2 regions of the Microbispora maris genome follow, and region 1 is predicted to be linked to the other one. Evidence: predicted binding sites of a transcription regulator. Region 1 holds the regulator's gene; the other holds the start of a gene.

Region 1 (6,436 bases):
CCGCCGCCGGGTCGGCCGCGCGACCTCGACGACCTGGACGACCGGCTCCTGCTCCGCGGTCTCCTGGGAGGCCTCCTCCGGGGTCTTCTTGGCGACCGACAGCGGCTGCCCGACCTTGCAGTTGTCGCGGTAGACGGCCAGGGCCTTGAGTCCGAGCTTCCAGCCCTGCAGGTAGACCTCCTCGATGTCGTCCACGGTGGCCGACTCGGGCAGGTTCACGGTCTTGGAGATCGCACCGGACAGGAACGGCTGGACGGCCGCCATCATCCGGACGTGGCCCATCGGGGCGATGGCCCGCTCGCCCATCGCGCAGTCGAACACCTCGTAGTGCTCCGGCCGCAGGCCGGGGGCGTCCACGACGTGGCCGTGCTCGGCGATGTACTCGACGATGGCCTCGACCTGCTCCTCGAGGTAGCCGAGCCGGCGCAGCGCCCGCGGGATCGTCTGGTTGACGATCTGCATCGAGCCGCCGCCGACGAGCTTCTTGAACTTGACCAGCGCCAGGTCGGGCTCGATGCCGGTGGTGTCGCAGTCCATCATCAGGCCGATGGTGCCGGTCGGGGCGAGCAGCGACGCCTGGGCGTTGCGGTAGCCGTTCTTCTCGCCGAGCCGCAGGCACTCCTGCCACTGCCGGGTGGCCTCGGCGTGCAGGGCCTTGTCCATGTCCTCGAGCGTGCGCAGGTCGTCGTTGGCCGCGGCGTGCTTGCGCATGACCCGCTTGTGCGGCTCGGCGTTGCGCTGGTAGCCGTCGTACGGGCCGACGATCCCGGCCATCTCGGCGGAGCGGCGGTAGGACACGGCGGTCATCAGCGAGGTGATCCCGGCCGCGATGGCCCGGCCGCCGTCGGAGTCGTACGCGTGGCCGGTCGCCATCAGCAGCGCGCCGAGGTTGGCGTAGCCGATGCCGAGCTGGCGGTAGGCCCGGGTGGTCTCGGCGATCTTCTGCGTCGGGAAGTCGGCGAAGGTGATCGAGATGTCCATCGCGGTGATGATCAGCTCGGTGACCTTGACGAAGTTCGCGACGTCGAAGCTGTCGTCGTCGCGCAGGAACTTCAGCAGGTTGATCGACGCGAGGTTGCACGAGGAGTTGTCCAGGTGGACGTACTCCGAGCAGGGGTTGCTGGCCGTGATGCGCCCGGTCTCGGGGCAGGTGTGCCAGTCGTTGATCGTGTCGTCGTACTGCACGCCGGGGTCGGCGCACTCCCAGGCGGCCTGGGCCATCTTGCGGAACAGCGAGCGGGCCTCGACCTCCTCGATGACCTCGCCGGTCAGCCGGGCCCGCAGGCCGAACTTCCCGCCGGCCTCGACGGAGCGCATGAACTCGTCGGAGACCCGCACCGAGTTGTTGGCGTTCTGGTACTGGACGGACACGATGTCCTTGCCGCCGAGGTCCATGTCGAACCCGGCGTCGCGCAGCGCGCGGATCTTGTCCTCCTCGCGCGCCTTGGTCTCGATGAACTCCTCGATGTCGGGGTGGTCCACGTCGAGGACGACCATCTTGGCCGCCCTGCGGGTGGCGCCGCCCGACTTGATGGTGCCGGCGGAGGCGTCGGCGCCGCGCATGAATGAGACCGGGCCGCTGGCCGTGCCGCCGCTGGACAGCAGCTCCTTGGACGAGCGGATGCGGGAGAGGTTGACCCCGGAGCCGGAGCCGCCCTTGAAGATGACGCCCTCTTCCTTGTACCAGTCGAGGATCGACTCCATCGTGTCGTCCACGGCCAGGATGAAGCAGGCGCTCACCTGCTGGGGCGAGCGGGTGCCGACGTTGAACCACACCGGCGAGTTGAAGCTGAAGATCTGATGGATCAGCGCGTGCTTGAGCTCGTGGTCGAAGATCTCGGCGTCCTCTTCCGAGGCGAAGTAGCCGTTCTCCAGGCCGGTCCTGGTGTAGACGCCCACCACCCGGTCGACGAGCTGCTTGAGGCTCGACTCACGCTGCGGGGTGCCCACCGCCCCGCGGAAGTACTTGGTGGTGACGATGTTGGCCGCGTTGACCGACCAGAAGTCGGGGAACTCGACGCCGTGCTGCTCGAAGTTGACCGAGCCGTCCCGCCAGTTCGTCATCACGACGTCGCGCCGCTCCCAGCGGACCTCGTCGTACGGGTGGACGCCCGGGGTGGTGAAGACGCGCTTCATCTTCAGGCCCTTGCGCGGGCGCTTGCCCCCCCGGCCCCCCGTACCCGATACGGTGCCGCTCACGGTCTCCGTCATGACTTCCCCCTCCCAGGGCCCGATGGAGCCCCTTCTCCGGACCACGCTCGTTACAACCACATCGTCGCGCCGCGCCGTCGCGCGCCGCCGTCCGCCTCGTCCCGGTCCCCCGGAAGGCGCCTACTCCTCGCCCGCCGGGCCGTGTGCCGCGCGGAGCCGCTCGATCTCCGCCTCGAAGTCCGCCAGCGTCTCGAAGCTGCGGTAGACCGACGCGAAGCGCAGGTAGGCCACCTCGTCGAGGTCGCGGAGCGGACCGAGGATGGCCAGGCCCACCTCGTGGGAGGCGATCTCGGCCGCACCCGTGCCCCGGATGCTCTCCTCGACCCGCTGCCCGAGCTGGGCGAGGGAGTCCTCGCTGACCGGGCGTCCCTGGCAGGCCCGCCGCACGCCGGCGACGACCTTCTCCCGGGAGAACGGCTCGGTGACCCCGCTGCGCTTGCTCACCATCAGCAGGACGGTCTCCTGGGTGGTGAACCTGCGCCCGCATTCGGGACAGGTGCGCCGGCGACGGATCGCGGCCCCGTCCTCGGCGGCGCGGCTGTCCACGACTCGCGTGTCGGGGTTGCGACAGAACGGACAGTGCACTCCATCGCCTCCCTGAACGCCCATCCCGAACACAAGGTGTGGTGAACTTACACCGGTGTGACTACTAGATGTTGTGGTCCAACCGTAGAAGTGCCCGACCTTGAACGCAAGTCGAACCGGCCTTGGGAGGGGAAGTGCCTGTTCGGCGCGCGTGTCGCACCTCGGGTCACGGCGGCATCACCTGCCCCGCCGATCGCGAAATAGGCCCTTTACGGCGCCTTTCCCCGCCGATTTCCGCAGGGCCTCTGACCTGGACGTACATCGGCCCTGGAAGATCGGGTAAATCGAACACGGGATCGATCGAACTCCCGTACGATGAGGGAGACGGCGAGATCGGCGATTTCGCTGGATATCGAACAATTGTTTGACGGTGATCTTGAATCGCGGTACGGTCGCTCTGTGCGACATGAGGAACACGGATTGAGAGGTGGCATCGTGGGTGACCGAAGTGAGCAAGCGGATGGCGTCAGCGACCTCGCGGTTCGCAGGCGCGACTCGCTTGGCCTCACCCCCAGGCAGCGGAAGATCCTCGAGGTGATCCGCGACTCGGTCCAGCAGCGCGGCTATCCGCCGTCCATGCGGGAGATCGGGGAGGCAGTCCAGCTGACGAGCACCTCCAGCGTGTCGCACCAGCTCACGGCGCTCCAGCGTAAGGGCTACCTCCGGCGTGACCCGCACCGCCCCCGGGCCCTGGAGGTCCGGCTGCCCGGAGAGCCGGTGCTGTGGGTGGATCCGGACGCCACCACCGAGGAGGAGGCCGGGTTCAACCGCCCGACGGCCGCGTACGTGCCGCTGGTCGGCCGCATCGCCGCCGGCGGTCCCATCCTCGCCGAGCAGAGCATCGAGGACGTGTTCGCACTGCCCAAGCAGCTCGTGGGCGAGGGCACGCTGTTTCTGCTCCAGGTCTCCGGCGACTCGATGATCGAGGCCGCCATCGCCGACGGCGACTGGGTCGTGGTGCGGCAGCAGCCGGTCGCCGACAACGGTGACATCGTGGCCGCCATGATCGACGGCGAGGCCACCGTGAAGACGTTCAAGCGCAAGGACGGGCACGTGTGGCTGGTGCCCCACAACCCCAACTACGAGCCGATCCCCGGTGACGAGGCGACCGTGCTCGGCAAGGTCACGGCCGTCCTGCGCAAGCTGTAGCGGCCGCCGGCGCCCCGCGGCACGACGCACCGCGGGGCGCGACGACCACCTTTCCGGCGGCCACTAATCGGCAATTAGGGTGAGTCGGGTGAATCTCGACTCGCTGTCCCTGGATGCGGCCCGCCGCCGTGACGGAATCAAATGGGCTCACGCCGCGTCCGGCGTCATCCCCGCCTGGGTCGCCGACATGGACTTCCCCGTGCCCGAGGCGGTCACGGAGGCCATCGCGAGACGCGCGGCCGCGGACCTCGGCTATCCCGCCTGGCTCGACGAGCCGACCGCCGGTCCCCTGGCGGAGGCGTTCGCCGAGCGCATGGAGGCGCGGCACGGCTGGCGAGCCGATCCGGCCCACGTGCGGTCCTACACCGACCTCAACCAGGCCCTCCAGGTGCTGCTGCACGTCATGACCGGCCCCGGCGACGCCGTGGCGCTGCACGTGCCGGCCTACGACCCCTTCCTCGCCACGATCACCGGGATGAACCGCCGCCTGGTGCCCATGCCGCTGACGGCCGACGGCCGGTTCGAGGTCCCCGGCGAGCCCGTCCGGGTGCTCCTGCTGGTCAACCCGCAGAACCCGTCGGGCCGCTCGTTCACCCGTGCGGAGCTCGAGGCGGTCGCCGCGTACGCCGACCGGCACGGCACGCTGGTTATCGCCGACGAGATCCACGCGGACCTGACGTACGCCCCGGCCCGGCACATCCCGTTCGCCACGATCCTCCCCGAGCGCACGGTCACCCTGACCTCCGCCAGCAAGGCCTTCAACATGGGCGGACTGCACTGCTCCGTGGCCCACATCGGCGCGAAGGACGTCAGGGACGCGCTCGGCCGCCAGCCCGCCCACATCTACGGGGCGCCCAGCGTCCTCGGCGTGGAGGCCACGGTGGCCGCGTGGCGGCACGGCGACGCGTGGCTGGAGGAGGTGCTGACGATCCTGGACCGCAACCGCAGGCGCATCGCCGAGCGGCTCCCGTCGGTCGGGTACCGCATGCCCGAGGCCACCTATCTCGCGTGGCTCGACTTCGGCGTGCCCGGCGCGGCGCACTTCCTCGAGCGGGAGGCCCGGGTCAAGCTCAACCCGGGCCCGAACTACGGAGGCGGCGACACCTTCGCCCGCCTCAACTTCGCGACGTCGGCGGCGATCCTGGAGGAGATCCTGGCCAGGATCGCCGCCGCGCTGGCGTGACGCGCCCGCTCAGCTCGCCGTGCAGCTGACCGAGGACGGGACGCCGTTGCTGCCGGACCAGCTGCCGTTGAAGCCGAACGTGGTCGAGGCGCCGGCCCCGAGCGCGCCGTTGTAGGACAGGTTGGTCACCGTGACGTTGGCGCCGCTCGCGCTGAGCGTGCCGTTCCAGAGCTGGCTGATGCTCTGGCCGTTCGGGAAGGCCCACTTCACGGTCCAGCCCGAGATGGCCGAGTTGCCGGCCTTCACCGTGACGTCACCCTGGAAGCCGCCGGGGTACTGGTTGGCGACCTTGTACGTGGCGGTGCAGGTCTTGCCGCCCTGAGACGACGGCGACGCCGACGGGGACACCGGAGGCGACACCGAGGGGGACGCGGACGGAGACACGGACGGCGACACGCTCGGCGAGACCTGCGGCGAGGGCGACACCGGCGGGTTGCCGCCCACGGGCGGGATGAGGTACGGCGAGATGATGCTCTGCTTGGCCTGGTCGACCGTGGCCCAGTCGTCCTTCAGGATGCCGCCCGTGTCACCCGAGTTGGGGTTCCACGACCAGTAGGTGAAGGACATGCCGTTCACTCCGGTGCCCATGTACTTCATGAGCTCCTGGAGCCAGACCTTGTCGATGTTGTTGGCCAGCGTGGTGCCGAACTCGCCGACCATGATCGGCGCGATGTTCTGCTTGTACAGGTAGCCCCAGTACTTGTCCCAGATGGCCGGCATGTTGGCCGGGTAGTTCGGGTCGTCGAACCAGTTCTGGTGGTAGACCGACGTGGCGTACTCGTGCGGCGAGTAGACGAGCCGGTTGGCCACGTTGAGCCGTACGGGGAACTGGCCGGCCTTGGTGAGGTTGCCGCCCCACCAGCCGCAGTCCTCGTCGTTGCTGGTGTCGTTGTCCCAGACGTTGGACAGGCCGCCGCTCGGGCAGCTCACGCCCTCCACGAAGATCAGCCAGTTGGGCTGCACGGACAGGATCGCGTTGCCCGCCCGCTCGGCCGCCAGGCGCCAGTCGCGCGCCTGGTCGCCGCAGCCCCAGCAGGAGCCGGTCGCGTTCGGGTTGGTGCCGTCCGCGTGCGGCTCGTTGTGCAGGTCCGCGCCGATGACGGTGGGGTTGCCGGCGTAGTGCTGGGCCAGCGACTTCCAGTTGCTGATCCAGGTCGACTCGGGGACGCCGGAGGTGTACCACAGCGCGGTCTGGCCCGCGCTGGTCGGCCGGTGCCGGTCGAGGATGATTCGCATGCCCTTCTGGCCCGCGTAGTCCACGACCTTGTCGAGGATCTGCAGCGGCGACAGGCCGATCAGGTCGGGGTT
Region 2 (6,436 bases), on a different contig from region 1:
TGACCTACCGGTCGTACCGGTGCGAAAGCAGCGAGCGGACGGTCGATCCCTACGGGCTGGTGTTCCACTCGGGCCGGTGGTACCTGACCGGCCACGACCACCGCAGGGGCGAGGTGCGGACGTTCCGGCTCGACCGGATGGGCCAGGTCGCGGCGACGGAGGAGGAGTTTCCCGCGCCGGGGGAGTTCGACCCGGTCGCCCACGTGATGGAGTCGCTGGCGGGCGTTCCGTACCGGTATGAGATCGAGGTCGTGCTGGCCACGACCATGGAGGAGGCGCGGCGGCGGATCCCGCCGACGGTGGCCGCGCTCGCCCCCGTGGACGGCGGCGTCCGGATGACCGGCCGCGCCGAACGCCTGGACGGAATGGCGCAGGTGCTGGCCGGCCTCGGCGTGCCGTTCACCGTGGTGGCGCCGCCGGAACTACGCGAGGAGGTGCGCGCCCTCGCCCGCCGCCTGCATGAGTGGGCCGGTCGGCCCCCGGACGCCGGCCACCCACGGTGATGGCGCTTCGTGCCACTCACGCGTTCTGGCCGAGGGGCGCCGCCGGCCCGCTCCGGGCCCGGGCGACGTCCAGCGCGGCGGCGTCGAGAGAACCCGGCCGTTCCCCGGCGTCGTGGTCGCCGGCCCGGGCCGGCCCGTCCGCGAGCGGGCCGCCGGGCGGCAGACCGCGCCGCCGGGCCACCAGTCCGGACAGCAGGTCCTCCCACCGCGCCCCGATGACGTCGAGGTCGTAGCGCGCCGCCGTCTCCAGCGCGTTGGCGCCCATCCGGCGGCGCAGGTCCTCGTCCTCGATGACCGTGCAGATGGCGTCGGCCATCGCGTGGATCTTCTCCGGCTTCACCAGCAGGCCGTCGTGACCGTGGGTGATCATCTCCTTGGGACCGGTCGGGCAGTCGTAGCTGACGACGGGCAGGCCCTTGCTCATGGCCTCCAGGATGACCATCGGCATGCCCTCGTGGCGGGAGCTCATCACGAACATCGAGGCGTCCGCGAGGACGGCGCCGACGTCCTCGGCCGGGCCCTCGAGGAACACCCGATCGGACAGCCCGCGCTTGTCGATCGACGCCTGGAGCTTCTCCTGCCGGGGGCCGCCGCCGTAGATGCGAAGCGTCCAGTCCGGGTGCCGCTCCGCCACGTGGGCCCACGCGCGGATGAGCAGGTCGTAGCCCTTGCCCCAGGTGAGCCGGCCCACCGTGACGACGGTCTTCGCGGTGAGCGGTGACACGCCGCCGTCCAGGCGGGGCGTCGCGTTGGGCACCTGCGCGAGCACGGCGGGCCGCTCCTTGCGTGCCTTCTCGAAGGACCGCTCGTAGGTGCGCAGGTCGGCCTGCGTGAGGGTGACGACCGCGTCGTGCCTGCCGTACCTGCGGGTGATCTGCTTGCGCACCAGCGGCTGGTGCGAGGACAGGTTCCCGTGCTCCTGCGCGACCGTGATGATCTCCGGGGGCGCGAAGCGCGCGGCGATCAGGTTCAGGCCGGGCCGGGTCCCGATGAGGATGCCGCGGCGGCGGGAGCGGATGTAGCGGACCAGTTTGAGGTCGGTGCGCAGGGTGAACCAGTGGTGGGCCGCCTCGTCCTTCGGCACCAGCCTGCTCGGGAACCGCGACAGCAGGCCCTTGCGGCGAGGCAGCCGGTCGTCGAGGTAGCGGACACGCACTCCGGGAGGAACGGGGAGGAAGGGCTCCTCACGTTCCCGCACGACGCTCACGATCTCGACATCGTGTGTGCGCGCCAGATACCCGGCGAGGTTGAAGACCGTGCGGATCGTGCCGCCCATGCCGTTGGCGTGCAGCAGCAGGATGCGGATCTCGTGGCCGTCGGGCGGCGGCGCCGACCGGGCACGCTGCCGGTCGCGGGCCTCCAGCGCCCGTACCACCACCCTGGCCGCTTTCCTTGCCACCCTGCGGTGAAGAGAAGACACAGTCACGCCCCGTTCGTGTCAGATGAAGATCCCCTTTCCCTATGACGTAACCGACAGTTGTGCCGTTGTTGTGATCTAAGTCACGTTGTGCTTGAAATTCGGTATATGGTCGTCCGTTTGCTGGGGGCGTCCTCCAGTGCGGCGGGCACCAGATGCACGCCGACCGGCTCGAACACGCCGTCCGGGAGATAGCAGCAGGCGCGGTCGGGGGCCCCGATAAGGACATCGCCGCCCGCGCGGGACAGGAACGGGGTGACCCGCCGGGCCAGCGGCTCCTCGTAGTAGACGTCCCCGGCCAGCACGACCTGCTGGGTCGGCGTCCCGTCGAGCAGGTCGCCCCCGGCGACCCGCACCGCGACGCCGTTGGCGCGGGCGTTGAGGCTGACGGCCGCCAGCGCGTACGGGTCGACGTCGTTGGCGACCACCAGGGCGGCTCCGGCCAGCGCCGCGGCGACCGCGACCAGTCCCGAGCCGGTGGCGAGGTCGAGAACGGTGCGCCCCCGCACGATCTCGGGATGGTCGAGCACGTGGCGGGCCAGCGCCTGTCCGCCGGCCCAGGGGCAGGCCCAGAAGGGCAGCCGCCCGGCGCGCTCCCACAGCTCGTACACGCGGTCGTCCTCGCTCCCGCCCCGCGTGGCGTCCGCGGCGATCACATGAAGCCGTATCTCCGGCACGTACGGCACGGTCGCGAGCCCGGTGTGCGCGCGCACGAAATCCTCGGCGTCCCCGGCGTCGTCCTGCACGGTGGCCGATCGTATCCGCACGGACCGCGCTTCCGGGTCACGCCCGCGGGTCACAGAAGCGTGAGCTGCTCGGCGGTCGCGGCCGGTGCGGGCGGGCGGACCGGCCGCTCGCCGAGCCGATGCGCGGCACGAGCGCCGCGTGGGGCCGACCGGCCCACGCCGTGCTCGCGGGCGAGCGCCCGCACGGTCTCGCCGATCCGTTCCTGGTACGCCCTGGGAGCGTAGGCGCCCCTGCCGTACAGCTCCAGGTAGCGGGGGACGAGCCTGGGGTGCTCGCGGGACAGCCAGGCCATGAACCACTCGCGCGCGCCGGGCCGCAGGTGGAGCACGATCGGCGTCACGTGCGTGGCGCCGGCCTCGGCGATGCGGCGCACGGTGGTCTCCAGCGCCCGCGGCGAGTCGGACAGATAGGGGAGGATCGGCGCCATCAGCACGCCGCACGCGACGCCGTGCTCGTTGAGGGCGGCGCACACCTCCAGCCGCTTGCGCGGCGAGGGGGTGCCGGGCTCGACGGCCCGCCACAGCGACTCGTCGGTGAACCCGATCGAGACGGCCGTGCTCACGTCGGTCACCTCGGCCGCCTCGGCGAGCAGGTCGAGGTCGCGCAGGATGAGCGAGCCCTTGGTCAGGATCGAGAACGGATTGCGGGCGTCCCGCAGGGCGCCGAGGATGCCGGGCATCAGCCGGTAGCGGCCCTCGGCCCGCTGGTAGCAGTCGACGTTGGTCCCCATCGCGATGGGCTGCCCGCGCCATCGAGGCGCCGAAAGCTCCCTGCGTACGAGGTCGGGGGCGTTGACCTTCACCACGATCTTCGAGTCGAAGTCCCGCCCGGAGTCCAGGTCGAGGTATTCGTGCGTCCGGCGGGCGAAGCAGTACGTGCACGCGTGGGTGCAGCCGCGGTAGGGGTTGACGGTCCACTCGAACGGCACCCGGCTCGCGGAGGGGACCCGGTTGACGATCGACCGCGCGTGGATCTCGTAGAAGGTGACGCCGCGGAACTCGGGGGTGTCGAAGGTCCTCGTCACGGCCGACCGGGCGAACAGAGGAGTCGGCTCCCTCTGTCCGCCTTCGTCGGTCTCGAGGCGCAGCCCGTCCCATCGCACCCTCCGATTAGAACAGAGGTTCGATCGAGATCGCAACGTGCAACGCGTCGTAAATCGCGGCCCTGGAAACGGCTAACGATCTTCATCGTTGGGCAGAACGTCGGCACATACCTTGCGTTCTGGGAGTGTTGCGCGATGGCCTGGTCGCAGGACGAAGAGCGGATGCTGGCGATGATCGAGCGGCACCTCACGGACGAGGATCCGAAGCTCGCGGCCAGGCTCGAGTCGTTCAACCACCGTGCGGAGCGTGGGCGGCAGGGGCGCGCCTCCGGCCGCCGGCCGGGCCGCTCGACCGTGATCATCGCGGTGAGCTGGCTGCTCATCGCGACGTTGATCGCGACCCTGCTGGTCATGGCACTGCGGCACGACGCCGCCGCTCTCCCCGTGTAGCGCCGGCGTCACCTCACCCGCCCGAGGTCACGACAGGCCCTTGAGGAATCGCGCGGCGACCGGCGCGGCCACGCCGCCGCCCATGCCGCCGGCCTCCACGACGACGGCGAAGGCCACGTCGCCGCGATAGCCGATGAACCAGGCGTGCGAGTCGAGCTTCGGCCCGGTGCCGAACTCCGCGGTCCCGGTCTTGCCCGCCGTCCCCGCGGGCAGCCCGGCGGCGTGGGCGGTGCCCTTGGTGACGACCGCTTTCATCATCGACCGCAGGCCCGTGACGACGTTGCCCGGCAGTTCCCTGGGAGCGGTCTTCTGCTTCAGCGAGGGCACCAGTGTGGGCGGCCGCCAGGAGCCGTCGGCCACCGCCGCGGCCACGGTCGCCATCACCAGGGGACTGGCGGTGATCCTGCCCTGCCCGAACGACTCCGCGGCCAGGTCGGCGTCGCTGGTGGCCTTCGGCATGCTGCCGGCGGTCGCCGGGACGCCGATGCGCAGCGGCTGGTTGAAGCCCAGGCCGGTGGCCAGGTCGTACAGCTTGGCCGCGCTCAGCTTGGTCGCGGTGAGCGGGGCGAAGGTGGTGTTGCAGGAGTGGGCGTAGGAGTCGAGGAACGACAGCGACCCGAACGCCTCGTGGTCGGAGTTGCGGATCTTCAATCCGCCGACGACCGCCTCCTCCGGGCAGGTCACCCGGCTCGACGGGGTCAGTCCCTCGGCCAGCAGCCCGGCGGCGGTGACCGTCTTGAACGTGGACCCCGGCGGATACCTGCCGTCCAGTGCGCGGTTGAACCCGCCCTTGTTGTTCACCACGGCGAGGATCTCGCCCGTCGAGGGCCTGACGGCGACGAGGGATGCGGGCTTGTCCAGGTCGCGCACCGCGTCGGCGGCGGCGCCCTGCACCTTCAGGTCGAGGCTGGTCCGCAGGTCCTTGCCGGGGGAGCCCTCGACGGTGTGCAGGGTCTCGCGGCTCTCGCCCACCACCTGGATCTCGGTGGTGGGGGTGCCGGCGAGCTGCTTCTGGAACGTCTCCTGCAGACCGCCGCGGCCCACGGCGTCGCCCTTCTTGTAGGCGGCGCCCAGCTTCTCGACGTCCTTGTCCGTCGCCTTGTCCAGGAAGCCGACCAGCTGCTGCACCGAGCCGCCCACGTCGCCGCCGTCGATGCGGCCGCCGTCCGCGCCGGTGATCGCGGCCCGCTGCGGCCACGACGTCTTGAGCGCCAGGTGGTTGGTCCCGTCGAGCGCGGGGTGGACGGCGGCCGGCGACCAGTCGACCTTCCAGTAGTGGTCCTTGACCACCAGCTTCAGCGAGCCCTTGTAGGTCCAGTCGCCGACGTTCTTCACGGTGGCCGTGGCGGTGTAGGACGCGGTCGCCCTGTCGTCCTCGGCCGCGCCGGCCCGCACGTCGCGGACGGCGAGCCTCGCCACCGCGAGATTCTTGGTGAGCTCGGCGTACGCCGCGTCGAAGCCGGGGGCGGGAGCGGCGAGCTCGGCCTTCATCGCCGCGAGGTCGCCCCGCGCCCAGGCCGCGGTGAACCGCGCGGCGGTCTCCTGCGGAGTGCCGCGCGTGTGCAGCACGTAATAGGCGCCGCCGGCGGCAGCCCCCGCCAGCACGACGGCCACGGCGGCCGAGATCGCGACAGTACGTCCTCGCGGCACGCGCACCCCCAATGACGGCCTTGCGGTCGGGACCAGAGCCTAGCGGGGTCAAATCGTTATTTACACTCCTGTTTCCCCGGCGCTCTTGACGCTGGCGCCGTATCGGGAGACGTACTCCTGGCCGGACAGGCGCTGGATCGCGGCCATGACCTCGTCGGTCACCCGCCGGCGGTCCCGGGCGTTGCCCGCGTCGCCGGTGAAGATCAGCGGCTCTCCGAACCGCACGCCGATGCTGTGCAGGCGCGGCACCGACGCGCCGGGCGGCAGCACCTTCTCGGTGCCCAGCATGGCGACGGGCACGACCGGGGCGCCGGTGGTCAGGGTGAGCCAGGCCACGCCGACCTTCCCCCGGTAGAGGCGGCCGTCGGGGGAGCGGGTGCCCTCGGGATAGATGCCGAACAACTCGCCGGCCTTCAGCACCTCCACCGCGGCGTCGAGCATGTCCTGGGCGGCCGTGACGTTCTCGCGGTCGATCTCCATCGCCCCCATCGAGCGCATCCACGCCGCCACGAGGGGGTTGCCGGTGAAGTACTCCTTCTTCGCCACGAACCGCACCATCCGCGGCACCACGGCCGGCATGAAGAACGAGTCGAGGACGGACAGGTGGTTGGAGGCGAGGATCGCGGG

What was found. The regulator LexA, encoded in region 1, represses DNA repair genes until DNA is damaged. The targets are predictions, from matches to a motif close to TCGAACANNTGTTCGA.
Region 2: a site for LexA is predicted at 3,778-3,793, ahead of AAH991_RS36895 (Rv2578c family radical SAM protein). Genes of this name have one in related genera too.

The regions. Positions count from the first base shown of each region.
Region 1 covers NZ_JBDJAW010000008.1:119,784-126,219, forward strand. Annotated here, with positions in the region: gene AAH991_RS12670 (vitamin B12-dependent ribonucleotide reductase) at 1-2,211, opposite strand, end outside; gene nrdR (transcriptional regulator NrdR) at 2,332-2,796, opposite strand; gene lexA (transcriptional repressor LexA) at 3,229-3,945, shown strand; gene AAH991_RS12685 (MalY/PatB family protein) at 4,034-5,128, shown strand; gene AAH991_RS12690 (cellulase family glycosylhydrolase) at 5,138-6,436, opposite strand, start outside.
Region 2 covers NZ_JBDJAW010000058.1:17,160-23,595, forward strand. Annotated here, with positions in the region: gene AAH991_RS36880 (helix-turn-helix transcriptional regulator) at 1-503, shown strand, start outside; gene AAH991_RS36885 (glycosyltransferase family 4 protein) at 520-1,881, opposite strand; gene AAH991_RS36890 (class I SAM-dependent methyltransferase) at 2,004-2,666, opposite strand; gene AAH991_RS36895 (Rv2578c family radical SAM protein) at 2,717-3,769, opposite strand; gene AAH991_RS36900 (DUF3040 domain-containing protein) at 3,905-4,159, shown strand; gene AAH991_RS36905 (penicillin-binding transpeptidase domain-containing protein) at 4,187-5,809, opposite strand; gene AAH991_RS36910 (lysophospholipid acyltransferase family protein) at 5,870-6,436, opposite strand, start outside.